Regions from separate parts of the Chryseobacterium sp. 7 genome, predicted to be linked through region 2. Evidence: riboswitches for the same ligand, from Rfam matches in the RefSeq annotation. Region 2 holds a riboswitch; each other region holds the start of a gene.
The links. Region 2 has a riboswitch for cobalamin ahead of CLU97_RS14400 (acyl-CoA thioesterase). Riboswitches for the same ligand answer to the same signal wherever they lie in the genome.
Positions count from the first base shown of each region.

Region 1: it holds a riboswitch for cobalamin, as region 2 does, so the genes downstream of both, prpB (methylisocitrate lyase) here and CLU97_RS14400 (acyl-CoA thioesterase) in region 2, are expected to answer to the same signal.
Region 3: it holds a riboswitch for cobalamin, as region 2 does, so the genes downstream of both, CLU97_RS15035 (TonB-dependent receptor plug domain-containing protein) here and CLU97_RS14400 (acyl-CoA thioesterase) in region 2, are expected to answer to the same signal.
Region 4: it holds a riboswitch for cobalamin, as region 2 does, so the genes downstream of both, CLU97_RS01335 (TonB-dependent receptor plug domain-containing protein) here and CLU97_RS14400 (acyl-CoA thioesterase) in region 2, are expected to answer to the same signal.

Region 1 covers NZ_RCCA01000001.1:1,042,740-1,050,898, forward strand. Annotated here, with positions in the region: gene CLU97_RS04850 (bifunctional 2-methylcitrate dehydratase/aconitate hydratase) at 1-921, opposite strand, end outside; gene prpC (2-methylcitrate synthase) at 956-2,110, opposite strand; gene prpB (methylisocitrate lyase) at 2,097-3,005, opposite strand; cobalamin riboswitch at 3,445-3,637, opposite strand; gene CLU97_RS04865 (hypothetical protein) at 3,886-4,452, shown strand; gene CLU97_RS04870 (GIY-YIG nuclease family protein) at 4,603-4,857, opposite strand; tRNA gene CLU97_RS04875 (tRNA-Arg) at 4,907-4,980, opposite strand; tRNA gene CLU97_RS04880 (tRNA-Pro) at 5,013-5,087, opposite strand; tRNA gene CLU97_RS04885 (tRNA-Ser) at 5,103-5,187, opposite strand; gene CLU97_RS04890 (N-acetylmuramoyl-L-alanine amidase) at 5,323-6,348, shown strand; gene aspA (aspartate ammonia-lyase) at 6,421-7,821, shown strand; gene CLU97_RS04900 (glycosyltransferase) at 7,912-8,159, shown strand, end outside.
Region 2 covers NZ_RCCA01000001.1:3,137,681-3,145,839, forward strand. Annotated here, with positions in the region: gene CLU97_RS14370 (uracil-DNA glycosylase) at 1-340, opposite strand, end outside; gene CLU97_RS14375 (GNAT family N-acetyltransferase) at 417-926, opposite strand; gene CLU97_RS14380 (endonuclease MutS2) at 1,091-3,238, shown strand; gene CLU97_RS14390 (ATP-binding cassette domain-containing protein) at 3,691-4,353, shown strand; gene CLU97_RS14395 (hypothetical protein) at 4,384-5,184, shown strand; cobalamin riboswitch at 5,219-5,399, shown strand; gene CLU97_RS14400 (acyl-CoA thioesterase) at 5,517-5,900, shown strand; gene CLU97_RS14405 (HD domain-containing protein) at 5,949-6,545, opposite strand; gene CLU97_RS14410 (XAC2610-related protein) at 6,547-7,248, opposite strand; gene CLU97_RS14415 (PadR family transcriptional regulator) at 7,622-7,951, shown strand; gene CLU97_RS14420 (PspC domain-containing protein) at 7,963-8,159, shown strand, end outside.
Region 3 covers NZ_RCCA01000001.1:3,280,749-3,288,907, reverse strand. Annotated here, with positions in the region: gene CLU97_RS15045 (helix-turn-helix domain-containing protein) at 1-147, opposite strand, end outside; gene CLU97_RS15040 (T9SS type A sorting domain-containing protein) at 302-1,615, shown strand; cobalamin riboswitch at 1,747-1,925, shown strand; gene CLU97_RS15035 (TonB-dependent receptor plug domain-containing protein) at 1,958-3,784, shown strand; gene CLU97_RS15030 (YncE family protein) at 3,804-4,859, shown strand; gene CLU97_RS15025 (CCA tRNA nucleotidyltransferase) at 5,021-6,439, opposite strand; gene CLU97_RS15020 (nuclear transport factor 2 family protein) at 6,477-6,821, opposite strand; gene CLU97_RS15015 (L-threonylcarbamoyladenylate synthase) at 6,929-7,477, opposite strand; gene CLU97_RS15010 (DinB family protein) at 7,684-8,159, opposite strand, start outside.
Region 4 covers NZ_RCCA01000001.1:268,862-277,020, reverse strand. Annotated here, with positions in the region: gene CLU97_RS01360 (superoxide dismutase) at 1-169, shown strand, start outside; gene CLU97_RS01355 (hypothetical protein) at 174-542, shown strand; gene CLU97_RS01350 (MbnP family protein) at 728-1,558, shown strand; gene CLU97_RS01345 (cytochrome-c peroxidase) at 1,551-2,597, shown strand; gene CLU97_RS01340 (transporter) at 2,610-3,557, shown strand; cobalamin riboswitch at 3,650-3,835, shown strand; gene CLU97_RS01335 (TonB-dependent receptor plug domain-containing protein) at 3,944-5,977, shown strand; gene CLU97_RS01330 (YncE family protein) at 5,974-7,107, shown strand; gene CLU97_RS01325 (cell surface protein) at 7,122-8,159, shown strand, end outside.

The DNA of each region.
Region 1 (8,159 bases), 2.1 Mb from region 2:
TAACTGATGATGTAACGTGATTGCTGCTTCTACAGCCGTTTGAGAGTGGAATTCTGCCGGGAAAGAGATTTTGAACAGTACATTTTCCATAACATAAGAACCATATTCTCTCTGGAATTTGAATTCATTTCCTTTGAAAGATACATCATAGAATCCCCATGTTTTTGCGGTTAGTACGGACGGATAGCCCATTTCACCTGTTTGGGCAATTAATGCCAGACGTACAGCTCTTGATGTGGCATCTCCGGCAGCCCATGATTTACGGCTTCCTGTATTGGGAGCGTGACGGTATGTTCTTAAAGACTGTCCATCAACAAATGCTAGAGAAATGGCATTGATCAATTCATCGCGGGTCAAACCGATCAGTTTTCCAACAACCGCTGTAGAGGCTAGTTTTACCAATAAAACATGGTCTAAACCTACTTTGTTGAATGAGTTTTCTAATGCTATAACTCCCTGGATTTCATGAGCCATGATCATTGCTTCCAAAACCTGTTTCATTTTTAACGGAGCTTTTCCTTCTGCAATATTTGTTCTGGAAAGCCAGTCTGCTGTTGCTAAAATTCCTCCCAGATTATCTGAAGGATGTCCCCATTCAGCGGCTAACCAGGTATCATTAAAATCGAGCCAGCGGATAATTGCTCCGATGTTGAAAGCAGCCTGTACAGGATCTAATTGAAATTGAGTCCCCGGAACTTTAGCCCCGTTCGGAACTACAGTACCTTTTACGATAGGCCCTAAAAGTTTGGTACATGCAGGATAGGTCAGTGCTTCCAATCCGCATCCGATGGTGTCTAATAAACAGTAATGAGCTGTTTTCCAGGCTAAATCGTTTTTGATTTCATAGGTTAATACATAATCTGCAATATCTGTTAATACCTGATCCGGTTGTGGTCTTTCGTTTGAAATGTGTGATGACATCTTTATTTTTTGATTTAATTATGAATTGATTTTTTTATTTTCTGTTTTCGATAGATACAAAGTCTTTATTTTCAGGACCTGTATAATTGGCACTTGGGCGGATAATTTTCCCATCCTGTCTTTGTTCGATAATGTGAGCGCTCCATCCGGTAACTCTTGAAATAACAAATAATGGAGTGAACATCAAGGTAGGAACTCCCATCAGGTGGTAAGATACTGCGGAGAACCAGTCCAGATTAGGGAACATTTTCTTTTCTTCCCACATGACAGTCTCCAGCCTTTCAGCGATATTGTACAGCAGCATATCTCCTGCTTCTTCGGAAAGTTCTTTGGCTACTTTTTTTATGACTACGTTTCTTGGATCCGATATGGTGTAAACGGGATGCCCGAATCCAATAATAACTTCTTTGCTGGCAATACGTTTTCTAATATCTTCTTCTGCCTCATCAGGAGAATTGTAACGGCTTTGTATTTCAAAAGCCACTTCATTGGCTCCTCCATGTTTTGGACCTCTCAAAGCTCCGATAGCTCCTGTGATACAGGAATAAAAGTCTGATGAGGTTCCGGCAATAACACGAGCAGTGAATGTAGATGCATTGAATTCATGCTCAGCATACAGATTAAGAGATATTTCCATTGCTTTTACCCATGAATCAGGAGCTTTTTTACCATGTAAAAGATGAAGAAAATGCCCGCCGATAGTATCATCATCCGTCTCTACATTAATTTCTTTGCCATTATGTGTATAGTGATACCAGTATAAAAGTCCGGAACTGAATGATGCCAGTAATTTGTCTGCAATATCTCTTGCCCCAGCCACATTGTGATCGTCTTTTTCAGGCTGGATGCTTCCAATTGCTGAAACCATAGAACGCATCACGTCCATTGGATGTGCCGCTGCCGGAATACTTTTTAAGATATTTCTTACAGAGTGGGGTAGCCCTCTCAATGATTTTAATTTTGCTTTATAATTTTTTAATTGAGCTTCAGTAGGCAGCTGACCATAAATCAACAGGTAGGCTACTTCTTCGAATTGTGCTCTTTCTGCAAGATCCAGAATATCATAACCTCTGTAATGAAGATCATTTCCGCTTTTTCCTACACTGCAAAGAGCGGTATTACCTGCTGTTACCCCGGAAAGTGCTACACTTTTTTTAGGTTTAAATGTTGGTTCGCTATTCGTTGACATGAGTATTTTGTTTAAAAAGGTTATCTAATTTTTGTTCATAATCATAGTAGCCAATGCTTTGATAGAGCTCTTCTCTGGTCTGCATCGTATCCAGTACATGAGCTTGCGTTCCATCCTGGCGGATATGCAGGTAGACATTCTGCGCCGCTTTATTGGCTGCTCTGAATGCAGAAAGAGGGTAGAGGATAAGTCCCACACCTGCATTTTTTAATTCTTCTACAGTGTACATTTTAATCATCCCAAACTCAGTGATATTGGCGAGTACCGGAATTCCTGCCGCGTCAACGAATTTTTGATAAAAGGTTAAGTCAGGAACTGCTTCGGCAAAAATGAAATCTGCTCCGGCTTCTTTATAAGCAACAGCTCTTTCTAAAGTTTTTTCAAGACCTTCATTCGCAAAAGCATCTGTTCTTGCTCCGATCACAAAATTTTCATCGGTACGGGCATCTGCTGCGGCCTTAAGTCTGTCTACCATTTCCTCTTTGCTTACGATTTCTTTTCCGGGACGGTGTCCACAACGTTTTGCGCCCACCTGATCTTCAATGTGAATAGCTGCTGCTCCGGCTTTAATCAATGATTTTATCGTTCGGGCAACATTGAAGGCAGAAGGTCCGAATCCTGTATCAATATCCACCAAAAGGGGCAAATCACAAATATTAGTAATACGCTGAACATCTATGAGTACGTCATCCAGAGTAGTAATTCCAAGGTCAGGAATTCCTAAAGATCCCGCGGCAACACCTCCTCCTGAAAGATAAATAGCATTAAAACCAGCCTGCTGTGCCAATAATGCATGATTCGCATTGATGGCTCCCACAATCTGAAGGGGATTTTCTTTTTCCATGGCCTTCCGGAATTTTAATCCGGGTGACTTCCAGTTTTCATTTTTGATCATTTTAATATGTATTGTTGAGTTGAAGTTTGTTTGTCTGTGAAGAAGCATAAGATCTGTAATGTTTTAGCTTTTGAGTAAAAAAGAAAAGATGGGAGAGAAGCTGAGAAATCTTACAATTGTCCAGATATCTGGAATTTTGGAAAACTCTGATTGTCCAGACCTGTAAAATAAGCCTGTGTTGATTCCATGAATAATTAAGATTGCTTTGGTACACCATTACTTTTTACATTGATTAAATCTTATAAAAAGTTCTCAGTAAACTTCGCGGTGCTTTATGAAGAAAGAAAATTACGGAAAGGGTATACGACTGAGCTACAGAATTATGAGCAGCACTAATGTATACTCATATTCATCTCAAAAAATAAATAGACTGATAAAAAAGTTATCACACTATATCCATATCGTATCATACCTGACTGTAAGCTTCAAATCGCGAAAGCATCGTCAATACGAAATAGGCAGGTCTCCTGACTTGTAACGGTTTTTATCATCCTTCCCATATAAAAAATATACAGTGGATATCAATGGATAAAAACTTTTATGTGTTACTTACAGTTGCGCGACAGTTCGTGATTTTCACACGATTCCCTTTTAATACACAGCTAAGTGTAACCAGTTTCGGTTGATAAAGAAGGTTTTAAGAACTCCTTGGTGGTAAATATAGGGTTTTTATAATAATGAAAAAGATATTTTATGTAATCAATAGTTTTTTTAATGTAATCTATTGAAAATGCTTGAGTTGTGATGTGTGTTTTAGAAGAAAAACGGATGGTTTATGTTGTTAAATTAATATAAAAGATACCCGGAAAATTAAAGATAGTTAATAAATTTGCTATTCTTCTTTCATTTTATAAATTTTATTAGTCATATATAGTAGATCATGGTAGACATTGCAGAATTTAAACAAAACTTGGGCCTGAGTGAAATTCCGGTAGAGCTTGAAAAGCTAATCTATTTCCAGAATACTATTTCCTCGTTTGAAAACTATTCACAAGGTTTTGGTGTTTTAATTGATAATAAATCCGGATTGAAAAGCTGGAGTGATGACGAAAATTTTTTGAATAGCATGCTGCCTTTTGCTCAGGCCAATGGTTCAGGTTCATTCTATGCCATCTGGAATAATGGAACGGATCAGCCTTTACATAAAATGCCTGTTGTAGTTTTTGGAGATGAAGGAGGTGTTCATATTATTGCTGAAAATATTGTACAGCTTTTACATTTACTCACTTTTGACACTGAAATTTCAGTAGATTTCGATGAGGCTTATTTTTATAAAGACGAAGACGATTATGAAGAGAATGAAGGTTTAAACGAATATTTGACTTGGATGAAAGGAGATTATGGTTTAAATAGAATTGAAGAACCTGATTTACTGATTAAAAATGCTCAGGCTCAATATAAAGAAAGTTTTGATCAGTGGTTTGGGCAATACTTTACAGATAATTAATCTTGTATTAATAGCTTCTCTACATAAGATTTTTATTTTTGATCAAAGAAAACCATGGAAAACAAAAAAGACTCACTGTTACCAGTAAGTCTTTAAGTGAGCGCGAAAGGATTCGAACCTTTGACCGTCCCGATTAAAAAGCGGGATGCTCTATCTAGCTGAGCTTTCGATTAATTTTATTATTTTCAATTTACTTTTCCAAGCTTTAATCTCCCTTTCTCTTTTGTAGGCAAGTGATTTTGAGTCGAAAGTTTCAAAATAAACAATAATCCAATCTTTAGCTTTGGATGTAAATCCTTTGTGATCAGATAAGTGTTTTCTTAATCTTTCCTGCAAAGATTCTGAAGAATGTCCAATGTAGAATTTATCTAGAGTTTTAGAATAGAGTATATAGCAAAAATACATGGAACTAATATAAACAAAAAAGACTCACCGTTTCCAGTAAGTCTTTATGTGAGCGCGAAAGGATTCGAACCTTTGACCGTCTGCTTAGAAGGCAGATGCTCTATCCAGCTGAGCTACGCACCCATTAAATAGTTTTGAGAAAACTACTAAAACAGTCGGGGCGGCAGGATTCGAACCTGCGACCTCCTGGTCCCAAACCAGGCGCGATGACCGGACTACGCTACGCCCCGAATATATAAGAAGAGCGGAGGGTAAGGGATTCGAACCCTTGCGACACTTTCGCGTCGACAGTTTAGCAAACTGCTCCGTTAACCACTCCGGCAACCCTCCTTTTTTTTTATTTTTTAATGATCGTTGTTCCGTTATTGCGAGTGCAAATATAGAACAGATTTCTTTATTTACCAAATAAAATTCAAGAAAATTTTGCGTATTTTTGAGCTAATAAATCATCCAAAAACCAAACTGATGCGTAAGACATTATATATCATCGGATTAAGCACTTTTGTTTTTTCATGTACTTCCCAGCAAAATGTGAAAAAAAATACTTACAAACCGAAAACCCCAATAACACAGGCCAAACCGACGGTTCAACCTACCACTCCGGTAGCTCCAAAACCAAAAGTTGTATCTGATCATGGAGTAGACTTTTTTACTACTAATATAGCAGACCCAACAAAAAATGATAATACGGCAAGTTATGGTTCTATTGTGGCGGCAAAACCAGCTGGATATAAAGTGGTGAAAACTTATTTCCCTGCAGTTGCCCAGAATTTCAGACAACGTTACCTAATATTACATTATACGGCACTTCCGGACGATAAATCAATTACCGTTCTTACCCAACAGGCTGTGAGTGCCCATTATCTGGTAAATAATACAGGAGGTAATGAGATTTATCAACTAGTAGATGAAAACAAACGTGCCTACCACGCAGGGGTAAGTGCATGGAGAAATGATAAAAATCTTAACGATACTTCCATCGGTATTGAAATTGTCAATATGGGGTATACCACGGATGCTGCGGGTAATAGAACATTTGCTCCTTTTAGTGATGAGCAGGTGAAAAAAGTAGCCGCTTTGGTTAAAGATATTGTAACAAGATATCAGATACAGCCTACCAACGTATTGGCACATTCAGATATTGCTCCTACAAGAAAGCAGGATCCTGGGCCAATGTTCCCATGGAAAAAGCTTTATGACGAATACCAGGTAGGAATGTGGTATGACGAAGCGGCTAAGCAGACTTATCTAGAGGCAGCGCAGGCAGACATTACAGCAAGATATAACGATACAAGCTTTATTTTCCTTATCCAGACTGCATTGCAGAAATTCGGTTACGGGATGGATCTGAGCGGGAAATGGGATGATGCTACCAAGAAAACCATTGAAGCATTCCAGTACCACTTCCGTCCACAAAATTATGACGGAATTATGGATGGCGAAACATGGGCAATATTGCAAGCTTTGAATCAAAAATATCCAACAAAATAATTCAAATTAAAGCGCATCGGTTAGATGCGTTTTTGCTATCTTTAAACGATCAAAAACAGTAAAATATCTGTAATGGAAAATTTCAGAAAAGAAAGTGATTTATTAGGCGAACTGAATGTGCCTTTAGATGCTTATTATGGGGTTCAGACACAAAGAGCTATCGACAATTTTAAAATTTCAGGACAGCTTTTGTCTTCATATCCGGATTTCATAAAAGGATTGGCGTTTGTAAAAAAAGCAGCGGCCAAAACCAATTATGAACTAGGACTTCTAGACGAAAACCTGTATTTTAAAATAGCAGAAGCGTGTGATGAAATTGTAGAAGGGAAATATCATGACCAGTTTCCGGTAGATATGATTCAGGGGGGAGCAGGAACTTCCATCAACATGAATGCGAACGAAGTGATCGCCAATATCGTATTGGAAAAATTAGGAAAAAATAAAGGAGAATACGAATTCTGTTCACCTAATGATCATATCAACCTTTCACAGTCTACCAATGATGCTTATCCTACAGCAATCAAAATGGGATTGCTTCAGATGAATATCGGACTGGTAGAAAAACTGGAAAGAATTATCACCGCTTTCCGTGCAAAAGGACAGGAGTTTCATGACGTAATCAAAATGGGACGTACACAGCTTCAGGATGCTGTTCCAATGACTTTGGGACAGGAGTTTGAAGCGTATGCCGCTACGTTGGAAGAGGATATCTCCAAACTGAATAACAATGCAAACCTTTTTGTAGAAGTGAACATGGGTGCAACCGCTATTGGAACAGGATTAAATGCTCCGGTAGGGTATGCCACTCTTTGTGCTAAAAACTTAGCTCAGATTACAGGATTCCCGATTGTTTCCGCACCAGATTTGGTAGAAGCAACTCCAGATACAGGATCTTATGTAATTTACTCTTCAGCTACAAAACGTCTTGCCGTAAAATTATCCAAAATCTGTAACGACTTAAGATTACTTTCATCAGGCCCGAGAGCAGGTCTTTTTGAAATCAATCTTCCACCAATGCAGCCGGGATCTTCTATCATGCCAGGTAAGGTAAATCCGGTGATTCCGGAAGTGGTAAATCAGGTTTGTTTCAAAGTATTCGGAAATGATCTTACCGTGACTTTTGCTGCAGAAGCAGGACAGTTACAGCTGAATGTAATGGAACCGGTACTTTCCCATGCCATCATGGAAAATATCAACTTCCTTTGCAATGCTTTAGATACCCTTCGTGACAAATGTGTGGTAGGAATTACTGCCAATAAAGAAATTTGCCTGAATATGGTGAAGCACAGCATCGGTATTGTAACAGCGTTGAACCCTTACATTGGGTACAAACAGTCTACACAGATTGCTAAAGAAGCATTGGAAACCGGAAAAAGCGTTTACAACCTTGTCCTTGAAAAAGGAATTCTTTCTCAGGAGAAACTGGACGAAATTCTTGATCCGAAAAACATGCTGAAACCGCATAACAAATAAATTCTATAAACGATCAACGATCAATGGTAATTAAATATCCTAAAAAGCTTCTTATCATTGATCATTGATCATTAATCATTTATAATTCCCGTGAGGTTTTTAATTATAATTCCTGCTCATAACGAAGAAGACAATCTCCCATTTACTCTTGATTCTTTACAACAGCAAAGCAGCAAAGATTTTAAAGTAGTGGTGGTCAACGACGGGTCTACAGACAGAACATCTGAGATGATCAGGAAATATACCGAAACTGATGTCCGTTTTGAAACAATCAACCTTCAGAAATCTGAGCATCAGCCAGGTTCCAAAGTGGTTCATGCCTTTAAAAATGGACTTCA
Region 2 (8,159 bases):
GCAGAACCCCCTGTCTTCCCCAGTCATCAAGCTCTTTGGAAGTTCTTTCAACTCCAAGATCATCTTTTAGTTCAATAAAAATATTTTTAAGGGATGGCGGCGCGGTAACCTGTTCGGAAACTGAAAAACACAAACCGTTGGCCTGATAATCATTATGATAAGGATCCTGCCCAATAATAACCACTTCCACATCATCAAAAGCAGTAAGCTCCAATGCTCTGAAAATCTGATTTTTCGGAGGAAAAACTTTTGTTGTGGCATATTCATTTTTCACTTTCTCCCAAAGGGTTGTAAAGTATTCTGTGCTCTTTATAGGTGCTAAAACTTCTGTCCAGGTCATACTGCAAAAATAGTAATATTAAAATAAGCAAGGTTATTTTTAAAAATAGAAAATCAGGAAAAACTTTTTATCATTTTCAGGAAAATCTTTTCAGGCTAAAAATAATATTATCCGGAAATCCTTCATCCTTTTCTCCTTCCAACAAAATAAAATCATGTTTCAGGAGAATTCCTTTTGAATTTTCATTGAATTTATTGGTGATGGCTATAATTTCATCCAAATGCATTTCATTAAAACCAAAATCTAAAACGGCTTTCAATGCTTCAGACATAATTCCCTGTCTGTGGTATTCCGGTAATAATTCATAACCGACTTCTGCAGTTTTTCTGTCATTAGAAAAATTCCAGAGACAAATTGTTCCGATAAGATTCGGCTGATCTTTTAAAGAAATCCCCAAATAAATGGTTTGGTTGTTTTTAGTTCTTTCTTTAATGGTCAAGATAAACTGGAGCGCGTCATAATTATTTTTCGGTGAGTTCCTTATAACAAACTGATTGATTACTTCATTGCTTCGAATGCGTAAAATATCCTCAACGTGGCTTTCGTTGATGTCTCTCAGTAATAATCTTTTGGTTTCCAGTTTCATATCTCAAATGTAATAAAAGAATATCATAATTTATATCAACGCAAAGGTTATTATATTCTGTTACTCATTTTGAGTAACTTTAATAATCATCAATTTCAAAGGTAATTTATTCTGTAAATCTCTCAGATATACGTAATAATCAAAATTCTCACTAAATTTGCACTGTGTATATAGATAAAGAAGATTTAGACGAATTAGAGTTTCCGCAATTGCTCGCGGAAATCTCCCCATTTGCGTATTCTCCCAAAACAAGAGAAAAAATTCTTCAACTTCGTCCCATGGAAATTGACGAGGCGGAACTTTCATTAAAAAAAACGTCAGAATATCTGTCCAGTTTTGAAAGTTCAAATGCGATTCCGTTTGATGAATATGAAGATATTGAAAGTGAGCTGAAATTGATGCTGATTGAGAATTACCGTCTGGAAAATGCAGCTTTCATCAGAATAAAAACCATCACGGAACAGATCGGAAAACTTCAGAAGTTCTTCCCTACCATGCCGGAAACATTTCCTACTTTATTAGAAGAGGTTTCTGTGCTGGAATTCAGAAAAGAGATCATTGATAAGGTAGAGAAGGTTTTTAACCGTTTTGGTGAAGTAAAAAGTGAAGCTTCCCCTGCTTTGAAAGGCATAAGAACTGAAATTCAGCATGCTAAAAAAGCGATTCAGGAAAATTTCAACCGTGCGCTTACCACGTATGGACAAAGTGACTTTTTGGATGACATCCGGGAAACCATTATTGATGACCAAAGAGTTCTGGCAGTAAAGTCAGGATTTAAAAAGAGGGTCGCAGGAAGAACATTAGGAATTTCTAAAACAGGTTCTATCACTTATATTCAGCCGGACAGCGTTGTAAAGCATTATTTCAAGCTTCGTGAAAATGAAGAGGAAGAGAAGAAAGAAATTGATAAAGTTCTCCGTAAACTTACTGCAGAACTGGCGGAATTTCAACCACAGCTATGGAGATACCAGGTTTATATTTTTGACCTTGATCTTACGAGAGCTAAAGCAAAATTTGGTGAACTGACCAACGGAATTCTTCCGAAAATCAACCATCATAAAACATTAAGATTAAAAGATGCTTATCATCCTCTGTTATGGTTAAGAAATAAGATTGAAAACAAAATCATCCATCCACAGACGCTAACTCTAACGGATCATAACAGAATTATCTGTATTTCCGGTCCGAATGCCGGTGGAAAATCAATTACCCTGAAAACAGTAGGATTATTACAGCTGATGATTCAGAGTGGTATTCTTGTTCCGGTTCATCCGAAATCTGAAATGTTTTTCTTCGAGAAAATCATGACTGATATTGGTGATAACCAATCTATTGAAAACCATTTGTCCACTTATTCATCGAGGTTAAAGAAAATGTCAGGAATCATCCGTGAGGCTGATGCCAATACGCTTTTATTAATTGATGAATTTGGTACAGGTTCTGATCCTGAGCTTGGAGGTGCCCTGGCAGAAAGTTTCATGGAGTTTTTCTATGATAAAAAGAGTTTTGCCATTATCACAACTCACTATACCAACATTAAACTGGTGATAGAACAGCTTCCAAACGCACAGAATGCAGCCATGCTCTTCAATGAAGAAACATTGGAACCGATGTATAAACTGGAAGTAGGACAGGCAGGAAGCTCATTCACTTTTGAGGTTGCGGAAAAGAATAAAATCCCAAGATTCATCATTCATTCTGCCAAGAAAAAGGTGGAACACGATATCGTTAATCTTGATAAAACGATTGTAAAACTGCAACAGGAAAAGTTTGAAGTAGAAAAACTAAAATCTGATCTTGCTGAAAGAAAGGAATCTGTAGAAGACAAACGTGATAACCTTCAGAAACTGAATGACCAGCTTCAGCAGAAATTATTCAATTTCCAGAAACTGTATGAGGAAGAACACCGTAAACTTCAGTTCGGAAACAAGATTGAAGCATTTATAGACAGCTATACCAAAGGGAAATCCAGAAAGGATGTTGTAAAAGACTTTGTAAAGCTTCTTGAACAGGAGAAATTCAGAAAATTAGGAAGTGATAAAGATGAAACGAAACGTCTGCAGGTTGTGAAGAGAAAAATTACTCAACAGCTGAAAAAGGAAGAAGTAATTGAAAAAATTGCTGAAACCAATGAAAGACTGGAAGAACAACGTAAAACCGACCGTGCCGTCTGGATGAAAATCGGGCAGCGTGTTCGTATTACCGGAAGTACCAGTGTGGGAACCATTGAAAAAATTTCACGCAACAAAGTGATCGTCAATTACGGAACTTTCAAAACCACAATTGATGCAGATGAACTAGAAAGAATTTAATTCATCAGCAATTACATTAACGCAAATAGTAAGAGAGAGCACTTTTGGTGCTCTCTCTTTTTTATTTTAATTTCTTCATGGAATCTGTATTTTTTTCTTTCATATAAACGTTTTTAATATATTTGAAGGTAGATATAATATTGTACAGGCATATTAATTCTTAATATTTTGAACATGGCGAGAAACTTTACTATTCTTTGGATTTTTTATAAAAAGATACTGATTCCCGCCTTGCTGTTCTCATTGCTTATTTCTTTTCTGCTTCCCTTCAGCCTTGAAACATTTGGTTTAAGTTTTCTTTTAATTGCACCTGTCCTTCATTACTTTATTTATGAATTAAGATTTAAAAGTGAATATTATTTTTATGCTCATTCAGGTTTTTCAAGAACTTTTCTTTGGACAGGAACCCTATTATTAAGTCTCGCTGTAAAAATTATAACATTATTCTTATTATGAGTAAACTGCATGTTGATAGTGTAACAAAATCTTTTAATGAAAGAAAAATCCTGCAGGATATTTATATAGGATGTGAAACAGGACAAATCATGGGATTACTTGGCAGAAATGGAAGCGGAAAATCAACGCTGCTAAAAATTATCTTTGGAGTGGAACATGGCGATACTCAGTTTATAAAATATGACAATAAAATTCTGAAAAGCATATCCGATAGAAAAAACAGAATTTCCTATTTGCCACAGGATCTTTTTTTACCAAAATATATAAAAATCAAAAATCTGATTCCTCTTTTTTGTAATCAGAAAAATACTGAGCTGCTCTTTACTTCAGAATTCATACAGCCTTTCCTTGATCAAAAACCTAAAACCCTCTCCAAAGGTGAACAGAGAATTATTGAAACGCTTATGGTCATTTATTCTGAAGCAGACTTTATTTTATTGGACGAGCCATTTCACAGTCTTTCTCCAAAAGTTACTGAAGAATTAAAGAAAAATATCCGCCAGCAATCTTCTTATAAAGGATTTATTATTTCTGATCATAACTTTAAGGATGTTTTGGATATTTCTGATTATATCTATCTGCTTTCTGGCGGTCATCTGAAACAAATACAAGATTTAAGTGAACTGCAGCGCTATAATTATCTTCCGAAAAGCATTTAATTTATATATTTGAAGGATTAAAAAATTTTCATGATGACTTTCATAAACAAAGCATTCTATTTATCTGCTTTCAGTATTTTATCTATCGCTTTTGTAAAAGGGCAGAATAAAGTTCCTTTCGGAGTTGTAAAGGCTGAAGAAGGATATGCCAATGTACGCGTTCATAAGGACAATTACAGAAAAATTGTAGATAAGATCCGTATGCGTAAAGGTGATGTTTTTGTTTATGTAAAGCCTGCTCCCGGAGAAACGGAATGGATCTGGATTAAATATCCGGAAAAGCAGGATGATGACAAACCTTTTGTACGTTATGAAACGCTGGACAAAGAAGGAATGGTGAATAAAGAGCGTATTGCTTATATTGACCAGCTTCCGGCTTATACGCCTTCCAAGTCCAAAAATGGAAAATCACTTATTTTCACAGATAATTCTGATCCCAAAGTTCCTACTGCCCAAAGAAGCAAAGTAGTGATTGACATCTATCCTTCCAACGCCGGATACCGTAAAAAGGAAAAAGATGCAGAGGGAAAACTTCTTACCATTGATAAAGTAAAACCGTGGGGAATTGGAAATGACCTTCCCGAAGGAATGACTGAGATTAAATCTATCAGGGTACAGCAGCCAGGAAGAGGATCTGTTTTCGTAAGAGAAGCCATCAAAAATATGTTCCAGCCTACCATGGATTTTGAGAATGTAGGTGTAACCTCCCTGGACAACGATAATATCTTTCTTTATATGATCAACGGTTCAGGAGAAAACAGATATACTACCCTTTGGACTATCAAGAAAGGAAGAGTAATCAGCCAGATTATTTACCATAATCCGGAATAAATTCATTATTTTTGCCACCGAAAAGTTTTAACGCTTATTCATCATAGAAATTGGTTCTGCATCACTGCAGATTAAAAGGGAACCGTGTGAAAATCACGGACTGTCGCGCAACTGTAAGTAACTGTAATCTTTATCAAAGATCCACTGTGCGAGGCATGGGAAGGAGATAAAAGATGTTACAAGTCAGGAGACCTGCCTATTTCTTAAACAAGTAACTTTCGCGATCTGAAGTTGTATTGATCTGATGAATTATCTCAGGAATTCTCTTGATTCCTGTTATTGTTCTGTTGCTCCAATATCTATTTTCATTTCGCTTTAATTAATAATGATATATGACTACAGAAGAAAGAATTGAAGCATCCGAAACCAGAATCTTTAAAGCGGTTTTCCCTAACACAACCAATCATTATGATACCCTTTTCGGTGGTACGGCTATGCAGCTGATGGACGAAGTAGCTTTCATTACTGCTACCCGATTTGCAAGAAAAAGAGTGGTAACGGTAAGCAGTGACAAAATAGATTTCAAAAAACCTATTCCTGCCGGAACAATTGTTGAGCTGATCGGGAAAGTTTCCTACGTGGGAAAGACCAGTATGAAGGTAAACGTTGAGATCTACACAGAACAGATGTATTCCTATGAAAGAGAAAAAGCCATTGTAGGTGATTTTACTTTTGTGGCGATTGACGAATTCAAGAAACCAATCCAAATACTATAAATAATGTTTCGGGCGGCCTTTGGCCGCCCGAAACATATTATATATTCATTAAAGTGATTTGATCACTTTTTCTGTTTCCAGACTTCTGTTCAGTAACACATCAAAAGCCTCTCCCATTTCATCTGATGCTCTGCCTATGGCATTTTCAAGCATATTTCGAATTTGTTTTTCTGTTACTCCGGCTTCCGTCCAGCTTTTCCCTGAAGTATGGGAGTTTAAGATAAACGGCATGATTCTGTCAATCCCACAGGCGAAAACAGCATCCGGTGTTTTCTCATCTTCAAATTCAAGCCATAGATTAAAAAATTCTGTACGCAAAGGTTCATCCAATATTCCAAAAATCTTTTGGGCAGATGCTTTTTCCCTTTCAAACTTTCCTACCATGGCCTGTTCATCAAAAATAAAAGTATCTCCGGCTTCAATCTCTACAAGATCATGAATGGAAAGCATTCTTATTACCCTTAATAAGTCTATATCTGCGCGGTTTTTAGCATACGGATAAAGAATCTGAGCCAGAATGATAATCTGCCATGAATGTTCTGCTGTATTTTCTCTTCGGGAATCATCTGCATTATAATTTCTTCGCTGTACATTTTTAAGCGCATCTACTGCCAGAATAAAATCTATCTCTTTCTGAATTTTCATCTTACTTCTTATTTCTGTTATATTGATCTGACGGATATACCTTTGTTCTGGTAATCCATTTATTATTTATCTTTTCTTTTGTAGTTACTTTTACGCGGCCCTCAACAGTCATATCTTCCTCTTTTTCAAAGACCTTATCAAGTCCTTTATTCGGAATTACAGCATATTCTGTAGTAAAAATATCACAGCAGCCGGATTTTCCATAGGTGATGAGGCGTTTACGTTGAGCATCCACATCAAAAATATCAAGACCGTTTGAACCCAGCTCTGTAAGCTCATCACTTTTCTCAAACCCCATTCTTGTTTTGTTGAAGACATATACATCATAAGATGCACCGCTATAGTTTCCCATATTCCCGTTTCTTATTGCCACGTCTTCTGTTCCGTCAAAATTAAAGTCATCTATAATCACTGCCCGCTGATCTTTTGAAAGAGGAATCAATTTCTTTGGAATCAGTTTTTGCCCTTGTTCAGCATACAAAACAAGATCATCAGAAACAAAAGTCTGTACTTTGCTGTTTTTGTTATCAAATAACTCCACCTTTCCTTTTCCTCCACATCTGTCATCATAACAGTTTTCTATCTGGAGGATAGCATCATAGCTCTTTGAGGCATTTTTAATCTCAAACTGATATTGTCCGAAACATGCAGGTCCAAGCAGAACAAAAGCCGGCAAATGCCTATACTTACTAAATATATTCATGGTAATAGTAAATGATTTAGGTGTGTTTTATTTCTAACAAAAATACGAATACTAAATTAATATATGATGAGTGATGAGCAATCAGTAATAGCTAACAGATAAGATCCTGCTTTCTTTTCATTTTCTCTAAAATTCATTGGAATTTTAAAGATTTTTCGTGCATTTTTTATCTATATTCATTTTTTACAAAAATTCAATTAAAAATTATTTAATTGATTATCAACTATTTAAATTATTTATTTCAAAAATTACACTACTTTGTATTGCATAATACCATTTTATTTACATATCTTTGTAATGTAAAATTAGAATAGGCTCAGCTAGCTAGGAGCATTTTTCTAAGAATATAACTAATTAACAAAACTTATCAAAGATGAATACCGAAAATACCAAAGCGCAAATGCGAAAAGGAATTCTGGAATTCTGTATTCTAAGTCTCATCAATAATCGAGAAATGTATGTTTCTGATCTTATTGACGAACTGAAAAAAGGAAAACTGGATGTAGTGGAAGGAACCCTCTACCCTCTTCTTACAAGACTTAAAAACGGAGAGTTTCTCTCTTACAGATGGGAAGAATCTACAGGAGGACCACCCAGAAAATATTATCAGATCACAGAAAAAGGAAAACTTTTTCTGGATGAACTTCTAAACACATGGAATGAACTGACAGCCTCAGTAAACCAAATCACCCAACAAAATTAAAAAACAAAGCTATGAACAAGACACTCTCAATAGGACTCGCAGGTTTTTCTTTTACCATAGAAGAACACGCATATATAAAGCTCAGCGATTACCTGAATGCTCTGAGAAGCTCTCTGGATGCTTCTGAGGCTGATGAAGTAATGCATGACATAGAAATAAGAATGGTGGAGATTTTCAAAGATTCTTTAGGAAAACGTGAAGTGATCAA
Region 3 (8,159 bases), 140 kb from region 2:
AATTGCAAAGTCCGGGCCGGACTGCGCATTGGCAATAAGAGAGCAGAAAATGAAGAGAAACGATAGAATTCTTCCGCTATTCTGAAATAATTGATGAGTAAATAATTTGTTTTTTGTGTTTTTTTGAATAATCCGGGTACAATCCATATTCAAAATATTATTTTATATCTGTTTGGTTATTAATGTTTTAAAAATAAAATTCTTTTAAAATTCACGAATTATGAAAGTCAATTTCTTTTGACAGGGTGAATATTGTATTAATATTGTTTTCACCAATTCGAAAGCCTAAATATAATAAAATATGAAAAATTTTTACAGAATGTCAATGAAAATATTGGCCGCTTGTTTTTTCCTGAATTTTGGTTTTGCGGAAGCTCAGCTTACTGTAATAGGTTTAGGAAATTATAATGTAGGAGCAGTTTCGGATAATGGAGTGGTAAGTATGCATACAAGTGCCGGAGGAGTTTATAAATGGGATGCGGCCGGAGGGCTTGTACAGATAGGTTCAATATCGAATGGATATCCGGCTGCCGGAAGAACAATTGTTTCCAATGACGGAACTAAAATATCTTCTTCTATAACCAATGCCGCAACGGGATTTAATGAAATATCAACCTATGATGTAGCTGCTTCTACCTGGGTAAACAGGGGAGGACTTGTTCCCACCGGATGGGATGGAAGTGTAAGCTCAACCTGGGGAATGACTACCAACGGAAGCACAATTGTAGGTCTCGGCTACCTCACAGCAGCGAATGCACATGCCGTGAAATGGGATGAAGCAAACGGAATGATAGATCTTGGAAGTATGGTTCCCGGACGTAGTTCAAGAGCCAATGCAATCAATGCTGCAGGAACAGTAATTGTAGGATGGCAGGATGAACCGACAGGTACCAGGAGTGGTGCAAAATGGCAGGACGGTGTAGAAAGCTTTATTACAGATAATAACGGAAACAATGTAGGAGAAGCAGGCGGAATTTCTGCTGACGGAAGTACCATCATTGGATCTGCAAATCCTAATCCTTATGTGTGGAATGCTATCGGCGGACTTACTTACATAACACACCCTAATGCTTCATTCAGCTTTAAAGGAGGAGCAACGGGAATTTCAGCAGACGGGAAAACGGTGATTGGCTATTACAGAGCATTCGGTGCACCTCCTATGTCGGGAGAAGGTTTTATATGGAATTCATCCACCGGAAGGATTAATCTGAACGATTATGCTGTGTCCTTAGGAATTTCAACCAATGGAGTAACCATGGGACTTCCTTTGTCCATTTCACAGGACGGAAAGAAAATTGCCGGCACAGGGACGAATGCTTCAGGTCAGATGATTGCTTTTTATCTGGATATTACAGCATTTTTGTCAGTGAATGATACAGTGAAAGAGAAAAACAATACAGGTATTTATCCAAATCCGGTAGCTGATATGCTTTACTTTAAAGGAACGGAAAAAATAGAGAAAGCTGAAATTTATAATTTGGTTGGACAAAGGGTGAAAACATTCAATACTGTGGAAGCGCAGATTGATGTTTCATCCTTGCCAAAAGGAGATTATATTCTGCAATACTCATTGAAAGGAGGGAAGCAGGAGAGCTATAAATTTATTAAAAAATAACATATATAAATAGTAAAGTAGTGGGATGAATGGCCGTTTTCAATATTGAAAGCGGCTGTTCTTTTTTATTTGATTAAAGAGATAGTTTTTTTAAGCATACGATGGTTTTTTGGCAAATACATATAAAAAACTATCTTTGCAAAAATTTTGGTTTCCAGTATTTTGGAATGAAAAGGGAATCGGGTGTAACCCCCGGACTGTCCCCGCAACTGTAAATCGCATCAAAAGTTTCTGCAAAAAGCCACTGTTTAAGAACGGGAAGGCGCAGAATGCGAAAGTCAGGAGACCTGCCAGAGTTGTAATTAAAAAAACATATTGCTTTCGGAGGAAAAGTAAAAAAGTATGGATATAAAAAGATCTTTAGTACTGCTTTTTTCATCTTATGGCTCCTTTCTTTTTGGACAAGAGAAAGCCATAGATACTATTTTTGTCTTCGACAATCAGATGAATAGGGTGAAGCTTTTTCATCCTGTAAAAACAATTTCGGCAGAAGATGCCGAGAAAAACTCAAGCAATCTTTCGGAGCTCCTTAGATTTCAGTCACAGGTTTTTATCAAAGAAAATGGACGTGGTGCAGTTTCTTCACCATCTTTCAGAGGTACTACCGCACAGCAGACTGCTTTTGTATGGAATGGAATCAATATTAATTCCAATTTTTTAGGACAGGGAGATATCAATAATATTGCCTTGTTTGGGTATGACCAGATTGGAATAAAAGCCGGAGGAGGAAGTGTTATCTACGGAAGTGGGGCTATCGGGGGAAGTATCCACCTCAATAATACGCTGGATTTTAATAAAGGATTCCACGGTTCTTTATTTTCAGAAGTCGCTTCTTTTAATACCTATAATAATTTTATAAAAGGTTCTTACAGCAATGATAAGTTCAGTTTTAAAGCTTCCGGAAATTATTCTGTAAGTGAAAATAATTATGAAGTAAGCGACCTGAATTACATCAACAGAAACGGAAATTATTACAATACAACATTCAACGTAGGTGCATCCTACAAAATAACGAACGATCATAAAATTTCGTGGCAGAGTCAGTTTTTTGATTCTTCACAGCATTATCCCGTGTATGAGGAAACGGGAACAAAAACGAAATATAAAACGCAAAGTGTAAGAAGCCTTCTTTCCTGGGACTGGAACAAAGCAAAGTTCAGTAATTCCCTTAAAGCAGCTTATACGGAAGAGAATTTTCAGTATTTCGGTTCTTTAAACCAGCCAAAATCAAGTGGCGGAACCGGGAAAAATTATATCTTTAAAAATGATTTCAACTATTTCCTGAATTCAAAATGGAATTTTAATATCATTGGAGAATTTCAGTTGAATAAAGGAGAGGGCTACCAAAGCGGAATATCGGATGTCAGCAGAAATGTTGGATCTATTTCCGGATTATTGAGGTATTTTGCTACGAAAGATCTGCGTTTCGAAGGTGGATTCAAGAAAGATTTTGTAGAAGATGTAAAGTCACCGTTGATGTACTCATTCTCCGGAAAATGGAGTGCCGCAAAGTGGTATGATGTGAGCGTAAACGTATCTAAAAACTTCAGATTTCCGTCCTTCAATGATATTTATTATGAACCGGGAGGAAATAAAGATCTTAGACCGGAAACTTCTACTCAGGTAGATATGGCAAATGAGTTCAAAGTAGGAGATTTTAAACTTACTTTGTCTCCTTATTATATGAATATTACGGATCTTATTGTATGGCTTCCCACTGCTTTAGGCTACTGGCAGGCATACAATGTCAATAAATCCGAATCTTACGGACTGGAATCCCAGCTGTCTTTCAGCAAACAGCTGGGTAAGCATAAAATCCGTGCTAATGCAGGATATTATTATGCAAAATCTATTGATAAGGAAACAAAGATGCAAAGACCTTATGTTCCCATGCACAGAGGAAATGCCAATCTGGATTATGAATATGGTTTCTTTAAGTTTTTTGCCCAGGCGCTAGTGAATGGGGTTACTTATATCACAAGCGATGAAAAGAGATCAGATGCCATAGATCCCTATTTTCTTTTAAATATGGGTGTTTCTGCAACGCTGGCAAAAAAATATACCTTAGGGTTTAAAGTGAATAATGTAACGGATACTTACTATAAAACAGTTTCTTTCTATCCTTTACCGAAAAGAAACTATAGTGTATATGCCGCAATAAATTTTTAAAAATTAAAATTGAATAGATATGAAAATAACTAAACTTTTAACTGTATTATTTGCAGTAGTGTTATTGTTTAACATTTCTTCATGTACAAATGATTCCACAGAAGTTGAAATCTCTCCAATCACTTATCAGAATGGATATTTTATCTCTAACGAAGGTAACTTCAACAGCCAGGGAGCTAAAGTAACATTCCTGACAAGAGATCTAAGCATGAAACAGGATGATATATATGGATATAACAATAATAAAGAGATCTTAGGAGATGTTCTTCAAACGATTGGACTTAACGGGAATAAGGCATATCTTGTATTGAATAACTCAAACAAAATTGTAGTAGTAGACCGTTATACATTCAAAAAATTAGCAGTAATTACAGATCAGATTGATAATCCAAGAGGAATTACTTTTGCGAACGACTTTATCTACGTTTCCAACACTAATTTCACAGCACACACTCAAAGTGTAACGAAATATAAAGCTTCTGATTACTCATTTGTAAGCAAAATCAGTATGACTGACGTTTCTGACAAAACAGTAGAAGCGGGAGGAAATGTTTTCGTACAGAATGCTTCATCAGGTTTTGGAAATAAGATTACTTATATCAATACTTCCAACGACAGCAAAACTGAAATTACGGTTCCAAACGGTCAGATTGGAAATACTATTTCATACAAATCTAACGTTTACACTATTTCTTCTACAGCTGCAGATTCTTATATCTATAAGATTTCAAGCACAGGAGCAATGACTCCGGTAATTACACTTACAGGAATTCCAAGTGCTACAAATCTTCAGATTGATAACGATAAAATCTACTTCAGCTCCGGAAATAAAGTGTATACAACAAGCTTAGCAACGCCTGCAATTCCTACAGCTCCATTGTTAACAGCTGCAGACGGCGGGCCTTATTTTACGCTTTACGGGTTTAACGTTATTGATGGAAGAATCTTTGCATCAGATGTTAAGCAATTTACAGCAGAAAGTGAAATGATAATATATTCAGCAGCTACAGGCAGCAAAATGGTAACGCTGAAAACAGGAGGCCTTGGTGCTAACGGAACTTTCCTGAACCTGTAATATATTACGTCTAAAATATAATTTTTTATTTTTTCATCATTTGTGTTTTTTTCCGGTCGGTTTCTTTTGAAGCCGGCCGGCTTTGTTTTTATAGATGGATATAGAAAAATGCCGGCGGGATGGAACATCCCGCCGGCATTTTGTATTATTTATTTGTTGAATCAGATGGTTAGTCCCAGTTTCTCAGCTTCTGCAATCACAAATTTTGTGGCTTCTTCTTTCTCATTTGGAATCTCGCCTTCCAAGATGGCTTCTTTCACTTTCTCTTTCAGAATACCAATTTCACGGCCTGGCTTAAGGTTAAACATTTCCATGATCTCCTCACCGGTAATAGGCGGCTGGAAGTTTCTTACCTGATCTTTTTCTTCTACTTCTTTGATCTTTACCGCTACATATTCAAAGTTTCTTTTGAATTTTTCCTGCTTTTTAGAGTTTTTGGTGGTAATATCTGCCTTACAAAGTGTAAAAAGATCTTCCAGATTTTCTCCGGCATCAAATAACAGTCTTCTTAATGCTGAATCCGAAGCATCATCAGTAATCAAAGCAATAGGTCTTGAGGAAAGCTTTACCATTTTCTGCACATACTTCATGTCACTTCCCAAAGGCAGTTTTAATCTCTGGAAAAGGGTTTTTACCATTTTTGAGCCTAAAAATTCATGTCCGTGGAACGTCCATCCTGTGCCTTCCACAAACTTTTTTGTAGGCGCTTTTCCAATATCGTGAAGCAGGGCAGACCAACGAAGCCAAAGATTATCCGTATTCACAGAAATATTATCTACAACTTCTAAAGTATGGTAAAAGTTATCCTTGTGGGTTTGTCCCTCTACTTCTTCCACACCTTTCAGTTCAATCAGTTCAGGAATGATCAGTTTCATAAGCCCGGTTTGTTCCATCAGTCTCAATCCGATAGACGGTTTTTCAGAAAGCATGATTTTATTGAATTCCACCATGATTCTTTCCATAGAAACAATTTTGATTCTTTCTGCTTCCTGCTGAATGGCTTTCAGAGATTCTTCTTCAATTTTAAAATTTAAAGTGGACGCAAAACGTACCGCTCTCATCATTCTCAATGGATCATCAGAATACGTCTGGGCTGGTTCCAAAGGTGTTCTTAAAATTTCTTTTTCAAGATCATCAATCCCATTAAAAGGGTCGATCAGTTCTCCGAAATTATTTTTATTTAAAGAAATAGCCATCGCATTGATGGTGAAATCTCTTCTTTTCTGGTCGTCTTCCAGGCTTCCGCCTTCCACTTCCGGCTTCCGGCTGTTTTCAGTATAGCTTTCCTTTCTTGCTCCCACAAACTCCAATTCAAGATCTTTATACTTGATCATTGCTGTTCCATATGTTTTGAATACAGAAACCTTTAATTTTGGATCTATATCCTGAGCTACATTTTGAGCAAGCTCAATACCGCTTTGTTCCGTTACAAAGTCTATATCTGTAGACGCTTTTCTGTTCATCAGAAGGTCTCGTACATAACCGCCCACAATATACACGGACTGGTTATTCCTTTCTGCTGCTTCAGAAATGATTTTGAATAGTTTTAAATTCTTATTTTGATTAAGATTAATTTTCATCGTTAATAATAGTGACAATTTCTACGTATGCGATCCATTAATCATAATGGGCATACATTTTACTAATTTTTCCTTCTTCATTAAAAAACATGACTTCAACAGCATGTTTATCCATAATCGACTTATAAAATAATGCTACCGAATCTACTCCTGCTGTAGAATGAATAAGATCAAAATGAAGATCCGGAAATTTGTTCAACGCCTTTCTCCAGTATTCACGAACGGCTTCTTTTCCTTGCAAAGAGCTTTCTTTACCGCCTGTAGCCAAAACAATCATAGGAGTTGTGATCTCAATATCATCGGAATAATGGGTGAGTATATTCTCTAAATCATGAGAGTTCCATGCATTAATCCACATTTGAGCAAATTCCAGATGATTCATAGCAAATAATTTATGAGTTGAGTTTGCAAAGATAAAACTAAAAAAAAGAAATCCTGCCGATATGAACGGGCAAGACTCTAAAAAATAAACATAAAAGTTCAGGATTTCTATTCCCGAAGCACTTTTATTCTGTTGTCATTCCAAATTTTGATTACAGAAGAACCTGAATATTTTGAAACCCTTTCTCTGTCTTCTTCCACAGCATAATCTACAAGGCTGATCATCTCTTCAGAAATATCAGAGAATTTTAAAGGACTTTTCTCACCACTGAAGTTGGCAGAAGTAGATACCAGAGGTTTGTTCAGTTTTGTGATCAGTTTTTTACAGAAATCGTTTTTTACCAATCGGATTCCGATGCTTCCGTCTTCCGCAAGAAGTTCTTTAGGCAGGCCTCTTGGATTTTCATAAACAATCGTTACCGGTTTTTCGCTAAGATCAATAATTTCCCAGGCCATCTCAGGAACATCTACCAGATCCTGAAGTCTTTTCTCAGATTCCACAAGGATGATCATGGATTTATTTTTTTCGCGCTTTTTGATGTCAAAAATTTTGTTGACAGCTTCTATATTGGTCGCATCACAACCAATTCCCCAGATGGTATCTGTAGGATAAAGAATCGTTCCGCCGGATTTTAATATTTCGATAATATGTTCCATAATTGTATATGAGTTCAAAGAGGGGATAAAGGTAGAAAATATAAGGATTTTGGGCAAATGATGAATAGGTAAATGCTCAATTTATAAAAGATTATAATCCGTGAAAAAATGAATTAAAATAAGTTTCATGCTTTATAGGTTATGTCAGTAATTCTTAAATTTTTTAGAGACCTCATTTTGTTGGAATTAAACTTCTTTTCAAATTTCTACATCCATCCCAATTTCGATAAATACCTTTCCTCAATAATATTCAGGTGGTGGTAATTGTGTCCTACAATCAGCTTTCCGATGGTTTCTACCGTAATTTCATGGCCGTTGGCTGTACCTTTATTCTGTAAAGCGGAAGGATGGAGCGTTTCTAATAGAATTTGAGAAGATTTTCTCACCAGTTTATATTCTTCCAAAAGAGAATCCAGTGTTCTTTCGCTTGCAAAAGACTGATCTGCATATTCGTTTTCGTCAAATCCGGGAAGATTATTTTTTTCTCCTCTGGCGAAAGCTAATATTCTGTATTGGAAAACTCTTTCCGTATCTGAAAGGTGGAGCAGAAGTCCTTTTAAAGTCCATTTTCCTTCTGCATAAGCGAAATTGGACTGTTCTTCTGTAAGGTTGGAATAAATTCCTATAGTTTTATCAGCTGATATTTTTAATTCGTTTAACCAGTCCCCTGATGGGATCTGAT
Region 4 (8,159 bases), 2.9 Mb from region 2:
GGATGTAGTGGAAGAGAAAGGAACTCCTATCTTCGGAATTGATGTATGGGAACATGCTTATTATTTGAAATATCAGAATAAAAGAGCAGATTATCTGACTGCGATCTGGAACGTTACCAACTGGAAAGAAATCAGCAGAAGATATGACGAAGCGATAAGCAAGAAATAGTCTGATGAAATTATTTTACAGCATACTTTTTACCTTTTATATGGTGCTACGACCTTTAGTGCTCGTGGTAGAGTATGCTGTAAATTATGATTATATTGTTAAAGTTCTCTGTATTAATAAATCCAGGCCGGAGATTCACTGTAACGGAAAATGTTACCTGAGTAAAGAGCTGGCCAAAACCAATGATTCGGAATCTTCACCCTTTCAGAAACTCAAAAACTCAGGACAGAAAATCCTTGATACCTATATTCTGCCGGAGACTACAGAGATCAATACTACTGAAAAACAGTCGTTTTTCAATTTCAACTTCACCTACGAAACAGCTTATTCTTTTCTGTTTCTTACCCACATTTTCAAACCACCGGTTTTTTAAGTATACCTATCACTATTCAACCACAAAAGTTACTTAAGCTTAGATAAATTAAAAGCTTGAGTGTTTTTATCATGCATAAAATCCGTCACTTAAAAATAATTTAAGTGTAAGAACCTTTCATGCCTTTTGTGGAAAAAAAAATGTTTCTGCATTCAAAAATTATAATTCAACTTAAAAAATCAACAATGAAAATTTCTAAATATTTATCACTATTCTTAATTGCCTTTACTTTATTCTCTTTTGTAGCCTGCGAAAGCAGCAGAGATGACGAAAATCCACAGGATACAACCCCCGGAAAACTCCAGATCAAATTTGAAAACGGATTTAATAATGTTGGGGATATTGTCTTGAATCAAACAACTCAGACATCTTCTAACGGACAGAAACATAACTTTTCTGCTTTGAAATATGTAATCAGTAACATCTCACTGATAGACGAGAATGGAAATGAATTCAAATACAATGAAAACAACCCTGATAAAGGAGCTTTTATCGTAGATCAGGCAGATGCTGTAGCCGGAATTATATACCTTAATCTGGATGGTGTTCCGAAAAATAATTATAAGAAAATAAAATTCGGATTAGGTGTCAGCCAGAAAGCATACTTGTTAGGACAAGACGGGCAGGCTGAATTCTGGACAAAAGCCAAACAGAAGGGAATGACATGGTCATGGGCTGCCGGTTATATTTTTGTAAAACTGGAAGGGAAATATGGAAATGATGCTCCTTCAAAGGAATTCATGAATCATACCGGAAATATGGGAAATGTAACGGCTAATCAACAGGTTGATTTATACCGCGAAATCACATTGAATCTTCCTACAACAGCAAGAGTAACAGGTCAGATTCGCCCTTCTGTTCATATTCTGGCAGACCTGAACCAGTTTCTGAGCGGAGATAAGGCGCTTATTCTTGCCACTGGTAATGATATGCTGATGGGTTCAAACCAACACCTGGTAGATGTTACCAATAACCTTACAAAAATGTTTAAAGTAGATCACGTTCATAATGATTAATTTTTTTGTAAAAACAATACTGGTTCTTGTATTTATTTTAAGCTGTATTTCCTGTACAGATGAGGTGATACAGCCATTGGAAAAAGATGAAGCGTATAACCTGCAGTTTCCATCTTATTTTCCGGAAATGACATTTGACGAATCAATTAATCCGGTGACTAAAAATGGAGTAGAGCTGGGAAGAAAATTATTCTATGAAGGCAGATTGTCCCGAAATAATACCATTTCATGCGGTTTCTGTCATATTCAGGAAAATGCTTTTACCCATCACGGTCACACAGTAAGTCATGGAGTTGACGATAGAATCGGAATCAGGAATGCACCACCTATTCAGAATATGGCTTTTTTGAAAAGATATATGTGGGACGGTGTAATTCATAATCTGAATGAACAGCCGATCAGCCCGATTACAGATGTTAATGAAATGGACAGTTCCATACCGGAAGCGATTTCGAAAATAAAAGATGATCAGAAGTATAAAAAACTGTTTAGGGAAGCCTACGGAGACGAAACCATTACCGGAGAAAGAATTCTGAAAGCATTGTCGCAGTTTATGGCTTCGTTGATTTCTGCAGATTCAAAATACGACAGATTCAAGCAGGGAAAAGAACAACTGACTTCAGCAGAATCTCAGGGAATGGTTTTGTTCGGGCAGAAGTGTGCTTCCTGTCATAGCGGAGAACTGTTTACCGATGAGAGTTTCAGAAACACGGGAATGTATTACAATACAGAATTCAAGGATGCAGGGCGTTACAGAGTTTCCCTTAATCAGGTGGATTGGATGAAATTTCGTGTTCCAAGTTTGAGAAATGTAGAATATACAGCACCTTATATGCATGACGGAAGATTTTACACCTTAGATGCAGTGCTCAATTTTTATTCAGATCAGGTAGAAGATAATGCCAATCTTGATCCTCAGCTGAAACAGAATGGTCATATAGGTATTGCCATGAACAGCCAGGAAAAACAGTCGATCATTGCATTCCTGAAAACATTATCGGATAAAAGTTTTATATCCAATCCAAAATTTGCAGAATAATTTATAGAAGACATGAAGAAGATTATAGTAATACTAAGTTTGATCCTATGTAACCTGAATCAGGCAAAGACTATTAAAGACAGTGCTTATATCGCTCCAAATAGCTTTAGCAGATTCGATTTTGATGAGGATTGTGATGCCTGTGGCTGTGCGGCAGGAAATGGTTCTTCCGGCTTTGAATCTTTATTGAATCCGCAGTTTGTAGGAATCAAATACTTTGCCCAGCATTATAAAGCAAAAGAAAACTTATTTGTAAAAGATCTTACGCAGGATCAGTATTTTAATACGTTACAGCTTTGGGGAAAAATTCCATTGACTAAAAAACTGAGTGTTTACGCAAGCCTTCCATTCCATTTCCATGAAAAGAAAACCATGCAGGGAGATATTAAAATTAATGGAATTGGGGATTTGAATCTGATGGGAATTTACCAGCTGATGAGCTCTAAAAATAATTTTCATCACCTGAGTGGAGGCTTGGGAGTGAAAATTCCGCTTGGAAAATTTGATGAAAAAGGAGCATCCGGAGTCAATCCGAGTTTTCAGCTGGGAACCGGAAGTTGGGATTATCAGGCCGCTTTGAATTATAAGTTTCAAAAAGATAAAGTGGCCGTATTGGTCAATACAGATTATACTATCAAAACAGAGAATAAGAAAAATTACCGCTTTGGAAATCAGTGGAATTATGCAGCGACGGGTTTTTATCAGGTTGCGGGAAATGAAAAATCTATTTTTTCTGTAAAGACGGGTGTTCAGGGAGAAGTGTATGCTCAGAACAAACAGTTTGATGAAGCATTGCCCAATACGGCTGGAAGTGCTTTATACGGAAAACTGGGATTTGAAGCTTCTTATAAAAAGCTGAGTTTAGGAAGTGAAGTGATGCTTCCCATGTATACTCATTTGGCAGGTGGCGATATTGAAGCAAAATCAAGGTTCAGTATTTTTCTGAATATTGGAATTTAAAGACAAACCCCTGAAAAAACCACGTTAAAGCTCCTTCGGGAGCTTTAATTGTTTATGAATCATGATTTTAATTGGGGATTAGGAATAATTATTTATCTTTGCGGGAATTTGGTGAGCCCTAAAAAGCTCTTAAAAGGGAATCCGGTGAGAATCCGGAACAGACCCGCTGCTGTAAGCTCCACACCAAAGTTTTTGAAGAATATATCCACTGTTTTTTAATGGGAAGGATTTCAAAAATGGAGTAAGTCAGAAGACCTGCCAGAAAATAATCGTTTGACGCTTTCGTGGAATAAAGCTTAGGACATCAATGATTCTGTGCAGTGACAGCTGTGCTTTGTCGTTGTATTCTTACATCCATTAGCGTCTTCATGATACTAAATGAGCTAATGGCGGCAAAACTAACTACTTCGGCAATTCAAAAAGCTGTTTTCATCATACTGGTGATAACATCCCAACTTTTGTCTTCTCAAACTAAGAAAAAAGACAGTTTACAGGAAGAGACCATTAAAGGAATCAATCTTTATAAAAAGAATTTTAAAGAAATCCTTCCTGCACAGACCTTACAGGGCGAGCAGCTGGAAAGACTGAACAGTCAATCTGTTGCAGATGCTTTGCGGTATTTTTCCGGTGTTCAGATCAAAGACTATGGAGGTTTGGGTGGTTTGAAAACCATTAATATCCGAAGTATGGGAAGTCAGCACGTAGGTGTTTTCTATGATGGAATTCAATTAGGAAATGCTCAAAACGGACTGGTAGATCTGGGAAGATATTCTTTGGATGATCTGGAAGAAATATCATTATATAACGGACAGAAAAGTGAGATTTTTCAGCCGGCAAAAGACTTCGGTTCTTCGGGATCTATTTATTTACAGCCTAAAACTCCCGTATTTAAAGGAAACAGAAAAACTAATCTCATTATAAGAGCAAAAAGTGCTTCTATTGATCTTTTTAATCCTTCATTCCGATTGGAACAGAAGATTTCAGACAGGGTTTCTGCCAGCTTCAGCGGAGAATTTATGCAGAGTGACGGAATCTACAGATTTCGATATGCAAAGAAATATCCAGACGGTCAGCAGGCTTATGATACGATTGCAAAAAGGCAGGATTCAGATATTAAAGCAAAGCGTTTTGAAACTTCTTTAAATGGAACTTTAAATAACGGAAGCTGGAATATCAGAGGATACGGATATATTTCAGACCGTGGAATGCCTGCTCCTATTGTAAATGGACGTTTCGGAGGTAGAGGAGCGAGACTTTCCGATGAAAATTATTTTGTACAGGCTAACCTGAGAAAGAAACTGTTTCCAAAATTTGAAACACAGCTGAAAGCAAAATTCGCTTACGATTATACCCATTTCATGGATACGGTTCGTTCACAATCTATTATTCATACCGATAACACTTATATTCAAAGAGAGCTTTACCTTTCTTCATCCAATATCTATTCAATCACGCCCAATTGGGATGTCAATCTGAGTGGAGATTTTCAGTACAATAATCTGGACGCCAATCTGGATAACTTTTCTTATCCTACCCGTTATACCACATTGGTTGCATTGGCAACAACCTATCAATGGAACAGATTCAAAATTCTGGCAAGCCTTTTAGGAACCTTTACATTTGAGGAAGTAAGAAAAAATAAAAGACCGGGAGATGCCAGAGAATGGACTCCAGCTGTTTTTATGAGCTATCAGCCAGAGATAATCCCGGATCTTACCCTTAGGGCATTTTATAAAAGAATTTTCCGACTTCCCACTTTTAATGATTTGTACTATACCAATATCGGAAACACTTACCTGAAGCCGGAATTTACCAATCAGTATGATGTGGGATTTACCTATCAAAAGAATTATACTGATCGTTTCTTTAAAACCTTTTATGCTAAAGTAGACGGTTACTATAACAAGGTTCAGGATAAAATTGTAGCCGCACCCAACGGAAGTATGTTCCGATGGCTGATGATGAACCTGGGGATGGTTGAAATCATAGGAGCTGATGTAAATCTTCAGACTGAATTTCAGCTGGGAAAAGTAACCCTTAGACCATTGCTTTCCTACACATATCAAAGTGCAAGAGATATGAGTGATCCTGAAGATACTTTTTACCGGAATCAGATTCCTTATACACCATGGCATAGCGGATCATTCAGTCTGATGGCAGATTATAAAGACTGGAGTTTCAATTACAGTGCGATGTACGTAGGAGAAAGATATGATGTGAATCAGGATAATATTCAATACAATTATGTGCAGCCCTGGTATACCCACGATCTGTCTGTTCAGAAAAAATTCAACTGGGCAAATCATCAATTTAAAGTAAGCCTTGAGATGAATAATATTTTCAATCAATACTATGATGTTGTGATTAATTATCCGATGCCAGGAAGAAACTTTAAACTTATTCTAAACTTCACCCTATGAGAAAACTAAACTTTTATTTTTTATTTCTTGTATTAGCTTTTCTTACTTCATGCCGTACAGATGATATTATCGTCCGTCAGGAAGTGGTAGAAGGACTTCCCTCAGAAAATACGGCTATAAAAGGCTTTTATATGCTCAATGAAGGGAATATGGGGAGCAATAAATGTACCCTGGATTTTTTTGATTATACCAAAGGAACCTATTACCGGAATATCTATGCAGAGATCAACCCTAATGTGGTAAAAGAACTGGGAGATGTAGGAAATGATATCAAAGTCTATGGCAGCAAACTTTACATTGTTGTCAATGTTTCCAATAAAATTGAAGTGCTGGATGCCAAAACAGCTAAACGTATTACCTCTATTCCCTTACAAAATTGCAGATATCTTGCCTTCAAAGACGGGAAAGCGTATGCCAGCAGCTATGCCGGCCCTGTAGCTATTAACCCAAAAGCACCTAAAGGAAAAGTAGTGGAAATTGATACTACTTCTCTTTCCATTCAGCGTGAAGTGGTTGTGGGATATCAGCCGGAAGAAATGGAAATTGTTGGAAATAAATTGTTTGTGGCCAATTCCGGAGGATACAAAGCTCCCGATTATGACAATACTGTTTCTGTCATAGACCTGAACACTTTTACAGAAATCAAAAAAATAGAGGTTGCCATCAATCTCCACCATCTTAAAAAAGACAATTACGGGGATCTGTATGTAACCTCAAGAGGAGATTATTATAATGTTCCTTCCAGTCTTTATTTAATAGATGCAGCTACGGGAACCGTGAAGAAAAATTTCAATCTCTCCGTGAGCGAAATGACCATTGTGAATGATAAACTCTATTTCTACGGAAATGAATTCAATTACAATACCCATAGCTATAAAAAGAGTTTTGGAATTATTGATGTGAAAACAGAGCAAATCATAGCCAACAGGATTTTTGACAAAGAGTATGAAGATGCCATCAAAACACCTTACGGAATTACAGTAAATCCCATTACAGAAGATATCTACATGACTGATGCCAGAAATTACGTCTCCATGGGATTTGTGTATTGCTTTGATAAAAACGGACACTTTAAATGGAAAACGGAAGGCGGAAATATCCCTGCCCACTTCGCTTTTTTATACAAATAACCAAACTTTAAGAAATGAACAGAAATAGCTTTACTTATTTAAAAATCGGATTTTTATCCTTTTTCCTTGCAGCTGTGATAGCCTGTAAACATGATGATGAAGATGAATTTACATTTAACGGCCTTGATGATTCCTATACCATTGAACGTTTAAAAGTGTTGAGTATTCCTACTCATGCTTCTGGATCAGTTGTGTGGAGTATTAATGATTCCATTATTTCTCAAAATTCAGAACTTGAATTTATCAGCCCGACTGCCGATGCTTATCCTTTGACTTTAAAGATTAATAATAAAGGAAACGAGCAGGTTTTTCATTCCAAAATAATTGTTACCAAGGAAAAAACGCCTTACAGTAAATATATTTCTAAAGTACTGGAGTTTCGTCCTGCTGTAGGACAGTTCATGAATGAAATTCCGGAATACTTACCCGGAAATACAGCTGCAAACATGCTTCAGAAAGCCAACGAATCATTAGTCGGGGGCAATTCTACCATGATCAGTCTTGGTGGATATGGCGGATATGTTGTTTTCGGTTTTGATCATACCATTCCGAATCTGAATGGACGTGATTTTAAAGTGCTGGGAAATGCATTCTTTGGAAATGATGCCGCAGATGAGCGTTCAGGATCTTGCGAGCCGGGAATTATTATGGTAGCCTACGACCGAAACAAAAACGGAAAACCGGATAATGACGAATGGTACGAAATCGCAGGCAGCGAATACTTCAAAAACACTACAGTAAAAGATTACAGCATAACCTATCATAAACCTGATGAAAATAAAACACCTGTGCCCGGAACCGAATTCTGGCAGACTGATGTAGAATATATCAAGTGGAATGACAATCTGGGAAATCAGGGATTCAAAACAAAAAATACTTTCCATGTACAAAGCTATTATCCTTTATGGTTTACAGATCCTTCTTACAGTTTTTCAGGAACCAGGCTGGCGAATAATTTCTTCGATCAGAGCGGGGACGGATCTTATTGGGTAGGTAAATCCTATGAGTTCGGGTATGCAGATAATGCTCCGAATACAGATGAAGCCTCCAAT